Regions from separate parts of the Bradyrhizobium sp. 613_E4_N2_2 genome, predicted to be linked through region 1. Evidence: predicted binding sites of a transcription regulator. Region 1 holds the regulator's gene; the other holds the start of a gene.
The links. Region 1 encodes LexA, which represses DNA repair genes until DNA is damaged. Its sites were predicted from a motif close to TGTTCNNNNTGTGTTCNG; they were not measured.
Positions count from the first base shown of each region.

Region 1 (7,259 bases):
TCGGGGCGATGCCGGTGGTCTCGGTCCTGGTGATGCCCGCGGGCCTGTTGGGTTTGATTGCAGCGCCGTTCGGACTTGATGGTCCGTTCTGGTGGCTGATGGGGATCGGCATCGACTGGATGGTTGCGGTGTCGCGCTGGGTGGCCGCTTTGCCGGGCGCGGTCGGCCGCATCTCGGCTTTCGGCATCGCACCGCTGATCGTTGCAAGCTTGGGAATCATCGTGATGGGCTTGTTGCGCACGCCGTTGCGCTGGGCCGGCGCGGTGGTGCTGTTGGCCGCGATCCTCTGGGGACTGTGCGCGCGGCAGCCCGATGTCCTGATCGCCGGTGACGGCCAGAGCGTCGCTGTGCGGGGCAGGGATGGGCACCTGCATCTCATCAGGTCGAGCAAGGACAGTTTTCTTCTGAAGGAATGGCTCGCCGCCGACGCCGATCCGCGCGATGCCGGCAGTGCCTCACTGGCCGCCGGGGTGTCGTGCGACGAGGCCGGCTGCGTGACGCCGCTCGCCGACGGGCGCCTGGTCGCGCTGGCCTTGCGCATCGATTCACTGGCTGACGATTGCAGCCGGGCCGCGCTGGTGGTGACGGCGCGGCCGGCGCCGCCGGATTGCGCAGCGATGGTTGTCGACCGTCAGCGTCTCGCAAGGCAGGGCGCGCTGGCGCTGACGCGAAGCGGCGACGGCTTCGCGGTTCAGGCGGCGAAGGCAAGGGGGGCAGACCGTCCGTGGTCGCCGGCGGCCGCCGGCGAGGCGGATTTCGGCGCGAGCCTTGCGCCGCAGGCGGCGGCTCCCCGCAACCGCGACGCGACGCCATCGGAAGCCGACCTGCAGGCCGAGGATTGAGCGGACGGGTTACAGATACCAGGCCAGCACGGCGTCGAGCCTGGCGTTGCCGATCACCGGCAGGACGACCATCTGGCTCAGTCCAGAGGCGCAGGCCTGCAAGGCCGCGACCGAGCCGTCACGCGCGAGATCGTCGTTGAGCGCGGGCATGCCGGTGGCCCAGGCCCCGCCGATGCTGCCTTCGCCTTTGGCGATGGATTTCGCCGCATAAAGCGCGGCGAGGTCGGTCTGCCCGCTGCAATCGCCGGCGCGGAAGACCAGCGCCGAACGGGCCTCGTCCGGGACCCAGATCTCGAAGCGTCGCGCGATTGGCGTCGCCTGCGCGGAGAGGAATGTCAGCACCCAGGTCTGATCGGTGCCGGTCCGGTAGGGAACGCCGACGCCGAGATTGATTCCGACCTTGGCGGCGTCCTCCCAGCGCAGAAAACTCCTGGCATCGTGCAGATCCTTGATGATCAGCGGCAGGCCGGCTTTCCAGATGCGGCCGGGCAGGCCGAAGCCGCGCGGAAATCTGGTATGGCGGGAGTTGAATTCGAACATGTCGGCGGTGCCGTAATAGCCGTCGACGAGCGCCATCTCGTGGGAGGTTTCGGCATCGTTGTGCCAGAGCTCGATCGCGCCGACATGGGCCTCATCGTCGCCGCAGAACAGCACCATGACGGCTTGCAGGAATTCGCCTGAAAACACCGGCACCGCAACGCCGCAGGTCAGCCCGGCGGCGATGGCCTGATCGGTCCGCCTGAAATAGGAATCGGTGAATCTGGTGAGGATCACGGGGTGGCCGCTGGTCCAGGCCTTGCCGGGAAGCCCCTCGTCATATCCGAAATGCAGACCCTCGCTCACGTCCCTAAACGCGGACAACCCTTCGCCGTAGAGGCCGCCGCCGAATTCCAGCCGCATGCGCGTGCGGTCAGGCACCCAGAGTTCAACGACGCGAATGAAGGTCTTCATCGAACGTGCCCGCCGTCTCAAGCCGCACCAAGCATCGGCCATTTGGCTGCGGAACGGACGTTCAAAATTCAGGCAGGACAGCGCAAACTTCGTGCGGTGGAGACGCCACGGCTTGGTCCGCCCGATGGAGTTTCGCGGGACACAAACGACACCATCTCGCCGGCCTCGGCCGGCGATGGCGATTTCAATCCTGGCCCGACCTGCCGGCCGGGAATGGCTGCATCAGCCGATCGGCAGGCGGGTGATGGTTGTCCGGCTGTCGGTGATGGTCTGCGGCTTGTGCTCGCGCTCGCCGAGCGGCTGGGTCACCGGTAGCTGCAGCACGGTCGCACGCTGGCCTTCGACCAGCTGCGTCACCAGCACGGATTTGCCGTCGGGGAATTCGATCGCATCATGATGGCGATCGGGAATGTGCGGATCGATCTTGCCGAACTTGCCGACGCGCGAATTGACGGTGCGCGTCCAGATCCAGCGATTGTCGTAGCGGACGTTGTCGGCGAAGGCGAGCTCCGTCCCCGGGAGCAGGCAGACCGCGACGGTCGGATCGGCCGCGGAGGCAAAGCCGCGCGTCGAGGTGCCGCGGAAGGTTGTCGTGACGATCGTCTCGCCGACTTCGGCGGGACGCGACGCGACGGCATGCAGGCTGTAGTCACACATCGGGTGCTCCTCATGCAGGGATAGCGACCCACGTCTCTTAATCGAGGCGCAGGCCTCTATCAGAGTGGAAATACCAAACGTTCTGCCGGGTTGTAGGCAAATCTACGGCTCGCCGCCGCAGGCCGCAATCACATTAACTTTCCCGAATCCACCAGGAACAAAGCCCGCCCCTTTGCATTCTGCAGGCGCGTGTCAGCGCCCCGCAGGCGCCGACCAGCCGGAATATTGCCAGCCCGGCCGCGACGGTTGGTCGACGGCCTTGCGGACTTGCTCGCTTACGGCGGTGTCCTTGCGGACACGGGGCCGCGATTGCGCGGCCAAGGCTTGCACGGCCAAGGCTTGCACGGCCAAGGCTTGCGACGCTGATGCTGCGATCAGCGCCACAGCAATTTTGCTCGGAACGATCCGGCGCATGCATTCTCCTCGAACCTGAAGGCCGCGAAGCAGGGCTGCTTCGTGCGGCGTGCCGAGGATTTACCGTCGGAGGAGGGGCCGGATAATCTGCGCGAAACCAGAAAGACTATCCAGCGGAAGCGGACAATCGTCCGCTCCAATCTCGGATCAGCGATGCCGATCGAAAGAGCGCGGGGCGCCCAATAACCGATACCGGCACGTCCGGTATCAATACTTCCGGTACAGCCCGATCAGCTTGCCCTGGATCTTCACCCGGTTGGGCGGGAGGATGCGGACCTCATAGGCGGCGTTGGCGGGCTCGAGCGCGATCGAGGCGCCGCGGCGGCGGAAGCGCTTGAGCGTCGCCTCCTCGTCGTCGATCAGCGCCACCACGATATCGCCGGTATCGGCGCTCTCGTTGCGCTGGATCAGCGCCATGTCGCCGTCGAGAATGCCGGCCTCGACCATGGAATCGCCGCGCACTTCGAGCGCGTAATGTTCGCCCGAGCCGAGCATGTCAGGCGGTACGCTGATGGTGTGGCTGCGGGTCTGCAAGGCCTCGATCGGCGTGCCGGCCGCGATGCGGCCCATCACGGGGACCGCGACGGGGCGCTCGCCCTCGTCCGCCGGCGGGCTCGAAGTCGTGCGGACCTTGCCGAGATTGCCTTCGATGACGCTCGGTGTGAAGCCGCGGCGGCTGCCGGCGGCGGCCTGAAGCTCGGGCAGCTTGATCACCTCGATGGCGCGGGCCCGGTTGGGCAGGCGCCGGATGAAGCCGCGCTCCTCGAGCGCGGTGATCAGGCGATGGATGCCTGATTTCGAGCGCAGGTCGAGCGCGTCCTTCATCTCATCGAAGGAGGGCGGCACGCCGCTTTCCTTCAGCCGTTCGCTGATGAACCGCAGGAGCTCGTATTGTTTGCGCGTTAACATCTCGACCAAAATCCCCCGGTTGATGTCGTTCGATTCCGAGACGCTGAATTCAGCAGTAAGCCGCTACATTCTCGAAACAAATCATGAACGGACACTATATGTTCGATACATGTTCCGCAACTGCTTAATTTACCGTGAACGCGACAAAGTTCGCGGAACGCACGCGAACGAAGCGATCACACGGGCAGCCGCAAGACCTCGCAAGGCGTGCCGGCTTCGGCCTTCGGCGCGAATGGCGCGCGCACGAGAAGTGCCTGTGCCGCAGCAAGATTCGCAAGCAGCGAGGAATCCTGGTGATTGACCGGAAGGGCGACGAGCGTGCCGTCGTCGCGCAGCTCGAGGCGTGCGCGCAGGTAATCCTCGCGCTGGTCATTGGCGCCGACATCGCGGCCGAGCACCGCGCGTTCGCGGCGGTGATGAATCATCGAACGGCCCGAAAGCGCGCGAATCAACGGCACCATGAACAGGAAGCCGCAAACGTAAGATGACACGGGATTGCCGGGCAGGCCGATCACACGCATCGCGCCGAGCCGCCCGTTCATCATCGGCTTGCCCGGCCGCATCGCGATCTTCCAGAACGCCATCGAGATACCTTCGTCCCTCAGCGCCTGCTGGACCAGATCGTGGTCCCCGACCGACGCGCCGCCGGTCGTGATCAGGATGTCCGCGCCGCTCTCCCGCGCGCGGCCGATGCCGGCCGTGGTGGCCTCCAGCGTGTCGGCGGCAACCCCGAGGTCGATGGTATCGGCGCCCTCGCTGCGGGCGAGCGCGTGCAGGGCATAACCGTTGGAATAGACGATCTGGCCGTGACCCGGCGTCGTACCCGGAATCACCAGCTCGTCGCCGGTGGCGAGGATCGCGACCTTCGGGCGTCGCCGGACCGGCAGTTGCGGGTAATTCATGCCGGCGGCGAGCGCGAGGTCGCGCTCGGTGAGCCGGGCCCCTTTGCGCAGCAGCACGTCGCCTTCCGAGAAGTCGACGCCGGCGGGGCGGATGTGCCGCCCCGTTACGGCGGCTTCCTTGATGGTGATGCGCTTGCCGTCCGCGATCGTGTCCTCCTGGATCACGACCGCATCAGCGCCATCGGGAACGACACCGCCGGTGAAGATACGCACGGCCTCGCCGGCGCCGACCGATCCCGCAAACGGTCGGCCCGCCGCGACCTCGCCGATCAGGGTGAGCTGGGAGTCGATCTGCGCCGCATCGACCGCGCGCACCGCATAGCCGTCCATTGCCGACATCGCCTGCGGCGGCTGCGTGCGCCGCGCCGCGACGTCGCGCGCCAGCACGCGGTGGAAGGCCGCGTCGAGCGCGATCATCTCTTCAGGCAGCGGCTCTGCGCCCGCCAGCACCGCAGCGAGCGCGTCGGAAACCGGCATCAGGGCCACGGGTGAAAACTCCTGCTGGGCCCGTTCGGGCAAATCGGCGGCGAGAGTTCTAGCCGAGTGCAGGCGCAGAGGCAAAACAGTGGCCGCGCAGGATGATTTATCCTGCGTCATCCGCTCTGCGATGAAGGGTGAGCATCAAGTCCGCCGCGGCATGATCCAGAAGGCGAGACAGACCGGTACGAGGATGGCCATGGCGAGGACGAGAAGGACGAGAGCCACGGCCAGCATCGGTCAGCCCCCCGGCTGCTTGTACGGACTGACGTCCGGCGCTGCGGGGCCCTGATCCTTGTCAGGCAGCGGGTCGGCCTGGGATTTCAGGTCGGCGGCCTTGCTGATCAGTTTTGCGGAAAGGTCAGAATCCGAGGTGGTTCTGGCGAATTTCATCAGCAGAGAGGCCTGCTTGGTGAGGTAGGTTTTGCCCAACACGACGATAAGCCCGATGTAGAATTCCCAACGGACTCATGAGTCCTGAGAGGGGCAATCGTTCCGGGAACTCTGTATAAAAATGCACAAAGGGACTTGGTTCCTCGCCCCCGGGCAAAATAGTTCCATTCGCGGCCCGTCGGCTTGCCGGCCAGAGATCAGATTCCGAGCGCCTTGAGGGCGTTCCCGACGTCGCGGGGCGAGGTCACGTGGACCGTGGTCAGGCCGCGCGACCGCGCTCCTTCGATGTTCTCGGCAAGATCGTCGAAGAACACGATGCGGTTCACCGGCACGCCGATCGCGGCCACGACATGGTCGAAGGCCTCCACATCCGGTTTGCGCAGGCCGATGCTGGACGACAGATACAGCTCGCGGAAATGGCCGAGCAGGCCGGCATATTCCTTCGAGAAGTGGTCGACATGCGGCCGATTGGTGTTGGAGAAGGCGTAGAGCGGCAACTGCTGTGCCGCACGCGGCAGCAGCTCGGCGATGTCGGGCATCTCGCCGGCGAAGATCGCGTTCCAGCCCTCCAGGAACTGCGCGTCCGAGATGCCGATCCCGAGCGAGACGCGCAGCGAGTCGAAATAGGCCTCGTCGCTGATCTTGCCGACCTCGTGCAGCCGGTAGGCTTCGCTGTCCCGCACGTAGCGCGCGACGATGGCTTCCGGCTTGCAGCCGGCATGTCCCGCCCAGCAGGCGATCGCCTTGGAGAAATCGATGTCGAGCACGACGCGCCCGAGATCGAACAGGAGCGCGTCCGCGCTGCCGGGAGAGAGCGAGCTCATTGCATCCTTTCACTCAATATCGATAGGGGTCGTGGTCGAACAGCGGGAACGCGCTGAACACGCTCGGCGCATTCGTTGCGGTCGCCTGGTGCAGGCAGGACTTGTCGACCTCGGCGAACGAGGTGGCGCCCAAGAGGCCGAGGCAGCGCAGCACCTCGTCCTCGAGCAGCTCCAGCATTCGCCTCACGCCGGCCTCGCCGGCCGCGGCCAATGCCCAGCATTGCAGCCGGCCGATGCCGACCATGTCCGCGCCCGCCGCGATCGCCTTGACGATGTCGGTGCCGCGGCAGAAGCCGCCGTCGACCATGATCTTGGCGCGTCCCTTCACGGCCTCGGCGATCTCGGGCAGCACATGCATGGCACCGCGGCCGTGATCGAGCTGGCGGCCGCCATGGTTGGAGACGTAGATCCACTCCACGCCGTGATCGACCGCGATCCGGGCGTCCTCGGCGGTGGCGATGCCCTTCAGGATGAGCGGGATCTTGAACTTGTCCTTGATCATCTTCACGGTCCGCCACTCCAGGCCCTTCTGGTAATCGCCGCCGGTGGCGCGCAGGCGGCTCTCGCGAACATAGCGCTTGGCAATGTCACGTTCGCGACGGCTGTAATGGGCGGTATCAACGGTCAGGCAGAAGGCGGCGTAGGCGTTCTTCTCGCTCCGGCTGACGACATCGGCGACGAAATCGTCGTCGCCGCGCACATAGAGTTGATAGAGCCGCAGCGCATCAGGGGCGGCCTCGGCGGTCTTCTCCAGGCCGGGCTCGGACACCGAGCTCAGCATGTGCGCCGCGCCGAAGGTGCCGCAGGCGCGGGCGACGCTCGCCGCGCCATCCGGATCGAAGATCTCCAGTGCGCCGACAGGGGCCAGCACCACCGGCAGCCGCATCCGG
Region 1 is NZ_CP197234.1:4,036,264-4,043,522, forward strand. It holds gene AB7290_RS19245 (ComEC/Rec2 family competence protein) at 1-842, shown strand, start outside; gene AB7290_RS19250 (GAF domain-containing protein) at 852-1,793, opposite strand; gene AB7290_RS19255 (hypothetical protein) at 2,016-2,450, opposite strand; gene AB7290_RS19260 (hypothetical protein) at 2,643-2,864, opposite strand; gene lexA (transcriptional repressor LexA) at 3,072-3,773, opposite strand; gene AB7290_RS19270 (molybdopterin molybdotransferase MoeA) at 3,950-5,161, opposite strand; gene AB7290_RS19275 (hypothetical protein) at 5,393-5,587, opposite strand; gene AB7290_RS19280 (HAD family hydrolase) at 5,743-6,369, opposite strand; gene AB7290_RS19285 (alpha-hydroxy acid oxidase) at 6,383-7,259, opposite strand, start outside.

Region 2 (7,259 bases), 4.5 Mb from region 1:
CACTACATCACCGACCTGCTTCAGGACGCCAACGTAAAAGTAACCCGGCTGGCCCATGGTGTGCCGGTCGGTGGCGAGCTTGATTATCTCGACGAAGGTACGCTATCGGCCGCGATGCGGCAGCGGACCTTGTTCTAGCCATCCAGACTTACGGAACGGACGACATGACGAAACTTTTCGCCACACGATCGGCTTTGGTCGCGACGATGATGCTGCTGGCGACCCCGGCCATCTCCGCGCAGCAGGACGACGGGGCGCCGCCGCCGCCGAAGCCCGGCAAGCCAATCAGTGCCGGCGAGGTGCTCTCGGGCGAATTGAACGCAATGAAGGTGCGCGACATCAAGAACGCCGGCAAGCGGATTGCGATGTACCAGATCACCTCCGAGCCGCGTCGACTGCCGGCGCCGAACGGGCTGTGCAATCTCGAGACCGGTCCTGAGACGTTCCAACTCGTCACTTCCAGCGACGCGCAGGCCACGCAGCTGAAATCGTTCGTCGGCAAGGCGATCTCGGTCAAGGTCGACGAAGTCGCCTGCGCCAGCGATCCCGGCCAGATGAGCGAAGCCGTGATCACGAAGTGGAGCTTGATCAGGAAGCAGTAGGGGGCGCCGCTCCAGCCGAGCTACCGTAGGGTGGGCAAAGGCGCAAAGCGCCGTGCCCACCATTCTCCCGGCGACGATTCAGGTGGTGGGCACGCTTCGCTTTGCCCACCCTACGGCATCGCGGGCGTAGCGCGTGCCGAGTTTACACCCTCACCGGCCCCAGCGTCTCGAAATGCCCGCGCTTCTGCAGCCAGGCCAGCAGCACAAGGCTCGGGATCGCCACCAGCACGCAGATCACGAAGAACAGCGGCCAGCCGGTCGTCTCCGCGACATAGCCCGCACTCGCTGACAGATATGTGCGCCCGACCGCGGCGAGCGCGGTGAGCAGCGCATATTGCGTCGCCGTGTGCAGCGGATTCTGGCACAGCGCGGAGAGATAGGCGACGAAGATCACGGTGCCGATGGCGCTGGTAAAGTTCTCGCAGGTGATGGCAAAGGCCAGCGCCCATTGGCTGGTGCCGACGAAGGCCAGCCAGGAGAAGGAGAGATTGGCGAGCGCCTGCACCACGCCGCCGATCCAGAGGCTGGTCGCAAGCGAATAGCGCCGCGCGAGGAAGCCGCCGGCAAAGCCGCCGATCAGCGTTGCCGCGAGGCCGACGCCCTTCACGATCGCCGCGTAATCGTTGCGGGAAAAGCCGAGGTCGATCACGAACGGCGCGGTCATCGTGCCGGAGAAGGCATCGGTGAACTTGAACAGCACGACGAAGGCGAGCGCGGCGAGCGCATCCTTGCGCGACAGGAATTCCGAGAAGGCCCCGATCGCCGCGTGCAGCACGCGCGCGAACGCCGTCTCGGTTTGTGTCGCGGCTTCCGCCCGCACCGATTGCTCGGGCTCTGTCGCGGCCAGCGCGGTGATCGTGCCGATCAGCACCATCGCCGCCATCACCACGTAGCCCCACATCCAGGCCGACGCGCGCGGAATGCCGGTGCCCTCGAAGCCGGACACGATGAACAGCGCGCCCGCGGTCGAGACCAGCATGCCGATGCGATAGGCCGCGACATAGGAAGCCATTCCGGCGGCCTGCTCGCTCTCCGGCAGGCTCTCGACGCGGAACGCGTCGACCACGATGTCCTGCGTCGAGGACGTCGTCGCGACCAGCAGCGCGCCGAGCGCGACGTAGAACGGCGAGCGCGCGGGATCGGTGAGTGCCAGCAGCAGGATCGCGATGATCAGCAGCAATTGCGAGAACAGCAGCCAGCCGCGCCGCCGTCCGAACGCGCGGGTGAACAGCGGCACATGCAGCGCATCCACCAGCGGCGCCCACAGGAATTTCAGCGTGTAGGGCGTGCCGACCAGCGCAAACAGCCCGATGGTCTTGAGGTCGACCCCGGCCTCGCGCATCCACACCAGGAGCGTGGAGCCCGACAGCGCCAGCGGCAGCCCGGACGAGAAGCCGAGGAACAGTACGATCAGCACCCGCGGTTGCAGGTACACGGCCAGGCCGTCACGCCAGGAGGTGGGGGCCGTGTCGGGGCTGGCAGGGGAGGTCGCGTCGGGTGCGGTCATGGGGAGGTGTTAGCAGATTCTGGCTGCCACAAGTGAGGTGTCGTCGCCCGGTCAAGCCGGGCGACGACAGTGTGCCTCAAAACTCACTCCCCCGCCTGGAGCTTCCTCGGGAACAGCTCCGCGGCACCGGTTGCCACCAGATGCGGCCCCTCCGGCGCATCGGTCTTGCTGAAATCGAGCTCCTCGATTCTCCCTGCGCGCTTCTCGATCTTGTCGGCGGAGATCAGCACCTGCCGCACGTCCTCGTTCGCGTCGGCAAAATGCTTCTGGAGCTTCAGCACGCGGTCGCGCAGGCGGCCCAAATCGTCGCCGAGCTTGATCACCTCGGTGCGGATCTGGTCGGCGGCGTCGCGCATGCGCGCGTCTTTCATGATCTGCTGCATCACCTGGATCGCGAGCATCAGCAGCGAAGGCGACACCAGCACGACGCGGGCGCGATAGGCCTTCTGGATCACGTCGTCGAAACCGTCATGGATCTCGGCATAGACCGATTCCGACGGCACGAACATCAGTGCCATCTCCTGGGTCTCGCCGGCGACGAGATATTTGTCGGCGATGTCGCTGACATGCTTCATCACGTCGCCGCGCAGCCGCTGCGTGGCGATGCGCTTCTCCTCGTCGGTGCGCGCATCGTGCAGCGCGGTCATCGCCTCCAGCGGAAATTTTGCGTCGATGCAGAGCGGCCGCTGGTCGGGCAGGAACACCACGCAGTCCGGCCGCTTTCCCGTCGAGAGCGTGAACTGGAACTCGTAGGCGCCCTTCGGCAAGCCGTCCTGGACGATCGCCTCCATCCGCGCCTGGCCGAAGGCGCCGCGCGACTGCTTGTTGGCGAGCACGTCGCGCAAGGTCGTCACCTGCGTGGTGAGGTCGGTCAGGTTCTTGTGCGCGTTGTCGATGATGCCGAGCCGCTCGTGCAGGGCGCGCAGGCTCTCCATGGTGTTGCGCGTCGAGTGTTCCATCGACTGGCCGACCCGATGGGTCACCGAATCCAGCCGCTCGTTGACCGCGCGCGCCATGTCGGCCTGGCGGCCGGCCAGCGCCTGGGTCATGGCGTCGGCTCGGCCGGCAGCCTCGCTCTGGGCGTGCAGCACCTGGCTGAGGCGCTCCTCGAGCTCGTCCGCGCGGATGGCATTGGCCATGGCGAGTTCCGCGCCGCGCCGCCCGGATCGCGCGATCACGACCGCGATCACCACCAGCAGGATGACGACGAGGGCGCCGAAGCCGATCAGCGCATCGATGGTGCGGACCGGCCAGTCGCCAGCCAGGAAAATGATCTCGTTCATGGCGGCCCTTGTAGCCGATTCGACACTCTCCGCGAACGAATAGCGAACGCTTATGGTTAATAGCCCCCTAATTTTTATGGTTAACGAAACCTGAAGTTTTATGGTTAGCGGAGGGTTAACGGAGTTCCTCGCCGCATTGACCGCATCCGGCATGCGGCTTAAATCGCGGCCATGGCCCTCAGAGAAATCATCATCCTGCCCGACAAGCAGCTGCGTCTGGTCTCCAAGCCGATCGAGAAGGTCACGACGGAGATCCGCAAGCTTGCCGACGACATGTTCGAGACCATGTACGACGCGCCCGGCATCGGGCTCGCGGCGATCCAGATCGCGCAGCCCTTGCGGCTGATCACCATGGACCTCGCCAAGCCTGACCCGGACGGCGAGACAAAGCCGGAGCCGCGTGTCTTCATCAACCCTGAAATTATCGCCTCCTCCGAGGATCTGTCGGTCTACGAGGAAGGCTGCCTCTCGATCCCCGAATATTACGAGGAGGTCGAAAGGCCTGCGAAGGTGCGCGTGCGCTTCACCGATCTCGACGGCAAGGTGCACGAGGAGGACGCCGAAGGCCTCTACGCCACCTGCATTCAGCACGAGATCGACCATCTCAACGGCGTGCTGTTCGTCGACTATCTCTCAAAGCTCAAGCGCGACCGCGTGATCAAGAAGTTCGAGAAAGCCGCCAAGCGCGCGGAGTAAGTCATTTGTAAGCGCTGGTGCTGCCGCGAACTCCCGTGCGCTCCCTCCCCCCTTGCGGGGGAGGGCGGGGGAGAGGGGTAGCCCAGCAAAAGGCGCCCGTCGTTTGCGAATGCCAACAATAGGGCGCCCGCGCTAACGCCGAGAGAGCGCGTCGTGTGGCACCCCTCTCCCTAGCCCTCCCCCGCAAGGGGGGAGGGAACATACCGAGTCCTTGTCATGCCCCTCCGCCTCATCTTCATGGGCACGCCCGATTTCTCCGTGCCGACGCTGCTCGAGCTGGTCTCGCATGGCCACGAGATCGCGGCGGTCTATACGCGCGCGCCCAAGCCCGGCGGACGGCGCGGCCTGCAATTGCAGCCGACCCCGGTCGAGGAAGCCGCGCGAAAGCTCGGCGTTCCCGTGCTGACGCCGAAGTCGCTGAAGACGCCCGAAGCGCTCGACGAGTTTCGCGCCTTCGACGCCGATGCCGCCGTCGTCGTCGCCTACGGCATGATCCTGCCGCAGGCGATCCTCGATGCGCCGAAGCTCGGCTGTTACAATCTGCACGCTTCGCTGCTGCCGCGCTGGCGCGGCGCCGCGCCGATCAACCGCGCGATCATGGAAGGCGATGCCGAGAGCGGCGTCATGGTGATGAAGATGGATGTCGGTCTCGACACCGGTGACGTCGCCATGGCCGAGCGCATGGCGATTCCCGACAACATGACCGCGGTCGATCTGCATGACCGCCTCTCCCGGCTCGGTGCCGATCTGATGGTGCGCGCGATGGCCGCGCTCGCCCGCGGCGGGCTCCAGCTCAAGAAGCAGAGCGCGGATGGCGTCACCTACGCCGCCAAGATCGACAAGGCCGAAGCGCGGATCGAATGGACCAAGCCGGCGCACGCCGTGCTGCGCCACATCCACGGCCTGTCGCCGTTTCCCGGCGCCTGGGCCGAGCTTGAGAATGCGCGCGTAAAAATCCTGCGCTGCGAGTTGGCGAAGGGCTCCGGTGCACCCGGCGAGGTGCTCGACGACCAGCTCACGATTGCCTGCGGCGAGGGCGCGATCCGCATCCTCGAGCTCCAGCGCGAGGGCAAGGCGCGGATGCAGGCCACGGACTTTTTGCGCGGCGTGCCGGTGAAGCCGGGAGCCAAATTCACGTAGCGCTGTCATACCCCGCGAAGGCGGGGTATCCAGTACGCCGAGGCTTCTCGGCTGAACAGAGATGTCTCGGAGTACTGGATCGCCCGGTCAAGCCGGGCGATGACACCACCCGGATTGAGATGCCCCGCTACAAGCTCACCATCGAATATGACGGCGCGCCGTTCTTCGGCTGGCAGGTGCAGGACACGCTGCCTTCCGTGCAGGGCGCGTTAGAGGCGGCGGTGAAGGCGATGACCGGCGCGGATCTGCGCGTGCACGGTGCGGGCCGCACCGATGCCGGCGTGCATGCGCGCGGCCAGGTCGCGCATGTCGACATCGACAAGCAGTTTCCGCCGGGCCGTTTTCGCGATGGTCTCAACGCGCATCTGCGCCCGCATCCAATTGCGGTGCTGGAGGCCGAGATCGTCCCTGACACCTTCGAGGCGCGGTTCTCGGCCGTGAAGCGGCACTACCGCTACCGCGTCGTCAACACCCGCGCCAATCTCGCGCTTGATATCGGTCACGCCTGGCGCGTGCCGCGCCGGCTCGATGCCGATGCGATGCATGCGGCGGCACAACGTCTGCTCGGCAAACACGACTTCACGACGTTTCGCGACACCGAGTGCCAGGCCAAGTCGCCGGAGAAAACGCTCGACCAGCTCGACGTGCACCGCGACGGCCGCGAGATCACGATTCTTACGTCGGCGCGCTCCTTCCTGCACAGCCAGGTGCGCTCGATGGTGGGATCGCTGGTCTGGGTCGGCGAGGGCCGCTGGACCGCGGACAATCTCTCAGCGGCGCTCGCAGCCCGCAACCGCGCGGCCTGCGGCATCGTCGCACCGCCTGACGGGCTGTATCTGATGAAGGTGGATTATTAGCGCCCGCTGCCGCCACAGACGTCATGGCCGGGCTTGTCCCGGCCATCCACGTGCGCCAACATGCAACCATGCATGGTGGATGGGTCTACATCCTGGCGAGCGCGCCAAACGGCATTTTGTATGTCGGTGTGACGAGCGACATTATTCGCCGCATCTATGAGCATCGAAACGGACTCGTTCCCGGCTTCACCAAGAAGTACGGCGTCAAGCTGCTGGTCTATTTCGAGCGCTATGAGGATATCCAAACCGCTATCCAGCGCGAGCACAACATCAAGCATTGGTCGCGGACGTGGAAGGTCAGGTTGATCCTCAGGGATAATCCCGAATGGAAGGATCTGTACGAGACGATTGTTCAATGAGACGGGCCCGGGCTCTCGCCACATCGTCATGGCCGGGCTTGTCCCGGCCATCCACGATCTTCTTTTCGGCTCGCGAAGAACGTGGATGCCCGGGACAAGCCCGGGCATGACGGCGGAATATTTGGCGAAGGTCGCGGTTTGCTACCCAAAATACCGCGTCAAAATCCCCCGATACACCTTCGTCAATCTCTCCAAATCCACAACCGGCACGCGCTCGTCGACCTGGTGCATGGTCTGGCCGACCAGGCCGAACTCGATCACCGGGCAGTAGCTCGAGATGAAGCGCGCATCCGAGGTGCCGCCTGAGGTCGACAGTTCCGGCTTGCGCCCCGTCACCTCTTCGATCGCGGAGACCGCGAGGTCGGTGAACGGGCCGGGCTTGGTCACGAACACGTTCGAGTTCGAGGGCTCCCAGACGATGCGAGCCTTGATGCGGTTGCCGCAGGCTTTCGTCAGGCGCGCCTCGACCAGCTCGCGCAAGGATGCCTGGGTGTGGTTGTCGTTGTAGCGGATGTTGAATTTTGCGCGCGCCTCGCCGGGGATGACGTTGTTGGCCTTGTTGCCGACGTCCACCGAGGTGAATTCGAGATTGGAGGCCTGGAACTGCGCGCTGCCATGGTCGAGCGGCTCGTCACTGATCGCCACGATCAACCGTGAGATATCAGGCACCGGATTGGATGCACGGTGCGGATAGGCGACATGGCCCTGCACGCCGTCGACATAGAGCGTGCCGGACTGCGAGCCGCGGCGGCCGACCTTGATGGTGTCGCCGAGCGTCTCGACATTGGAGGGCTCGCCGAGCACGCAATGGTCGA
Region 2 is NZ_CP197234.1:8,487,720-8,494,978, reverse strand. It holds gene recR (recombination mediator RecR) at 1-138, shown strand, start outside; gene AB7290_RS40390 (hypothetical protein) at 165-602, shown strand; gene AB7290_RS40385 (AmpG family muropeptide MFS transporter) at 745-2,109, opposite strand; gene AB7290_RS40380 (DNA recombination protein RmuC) at 2,193-3,392, opposite strand; gene def (peptide deformylase) at 3,564-4,088, shown strand; gene fmt (methionyl-tRNA formyltransferase) at 4,305-5,228, shown strand; gene truA (tRNA pseudouridine(38-40) synthase TruA) at 5,348-6,085, shown strand; gene AB7290_RS40360 (GIY-YIG nuclease family protein) at 6,109-6,444, shown strand; gene dapE (succinyl-diaminopimelate desuccinylase) at 6,586-7,259, opposite strand, start outside.
Region 2: the regulator LexA is predicted to act here: its motif matches at 3,424-3,441, upstream of AB7290_RS40380 (DNA recombination protein RmuC).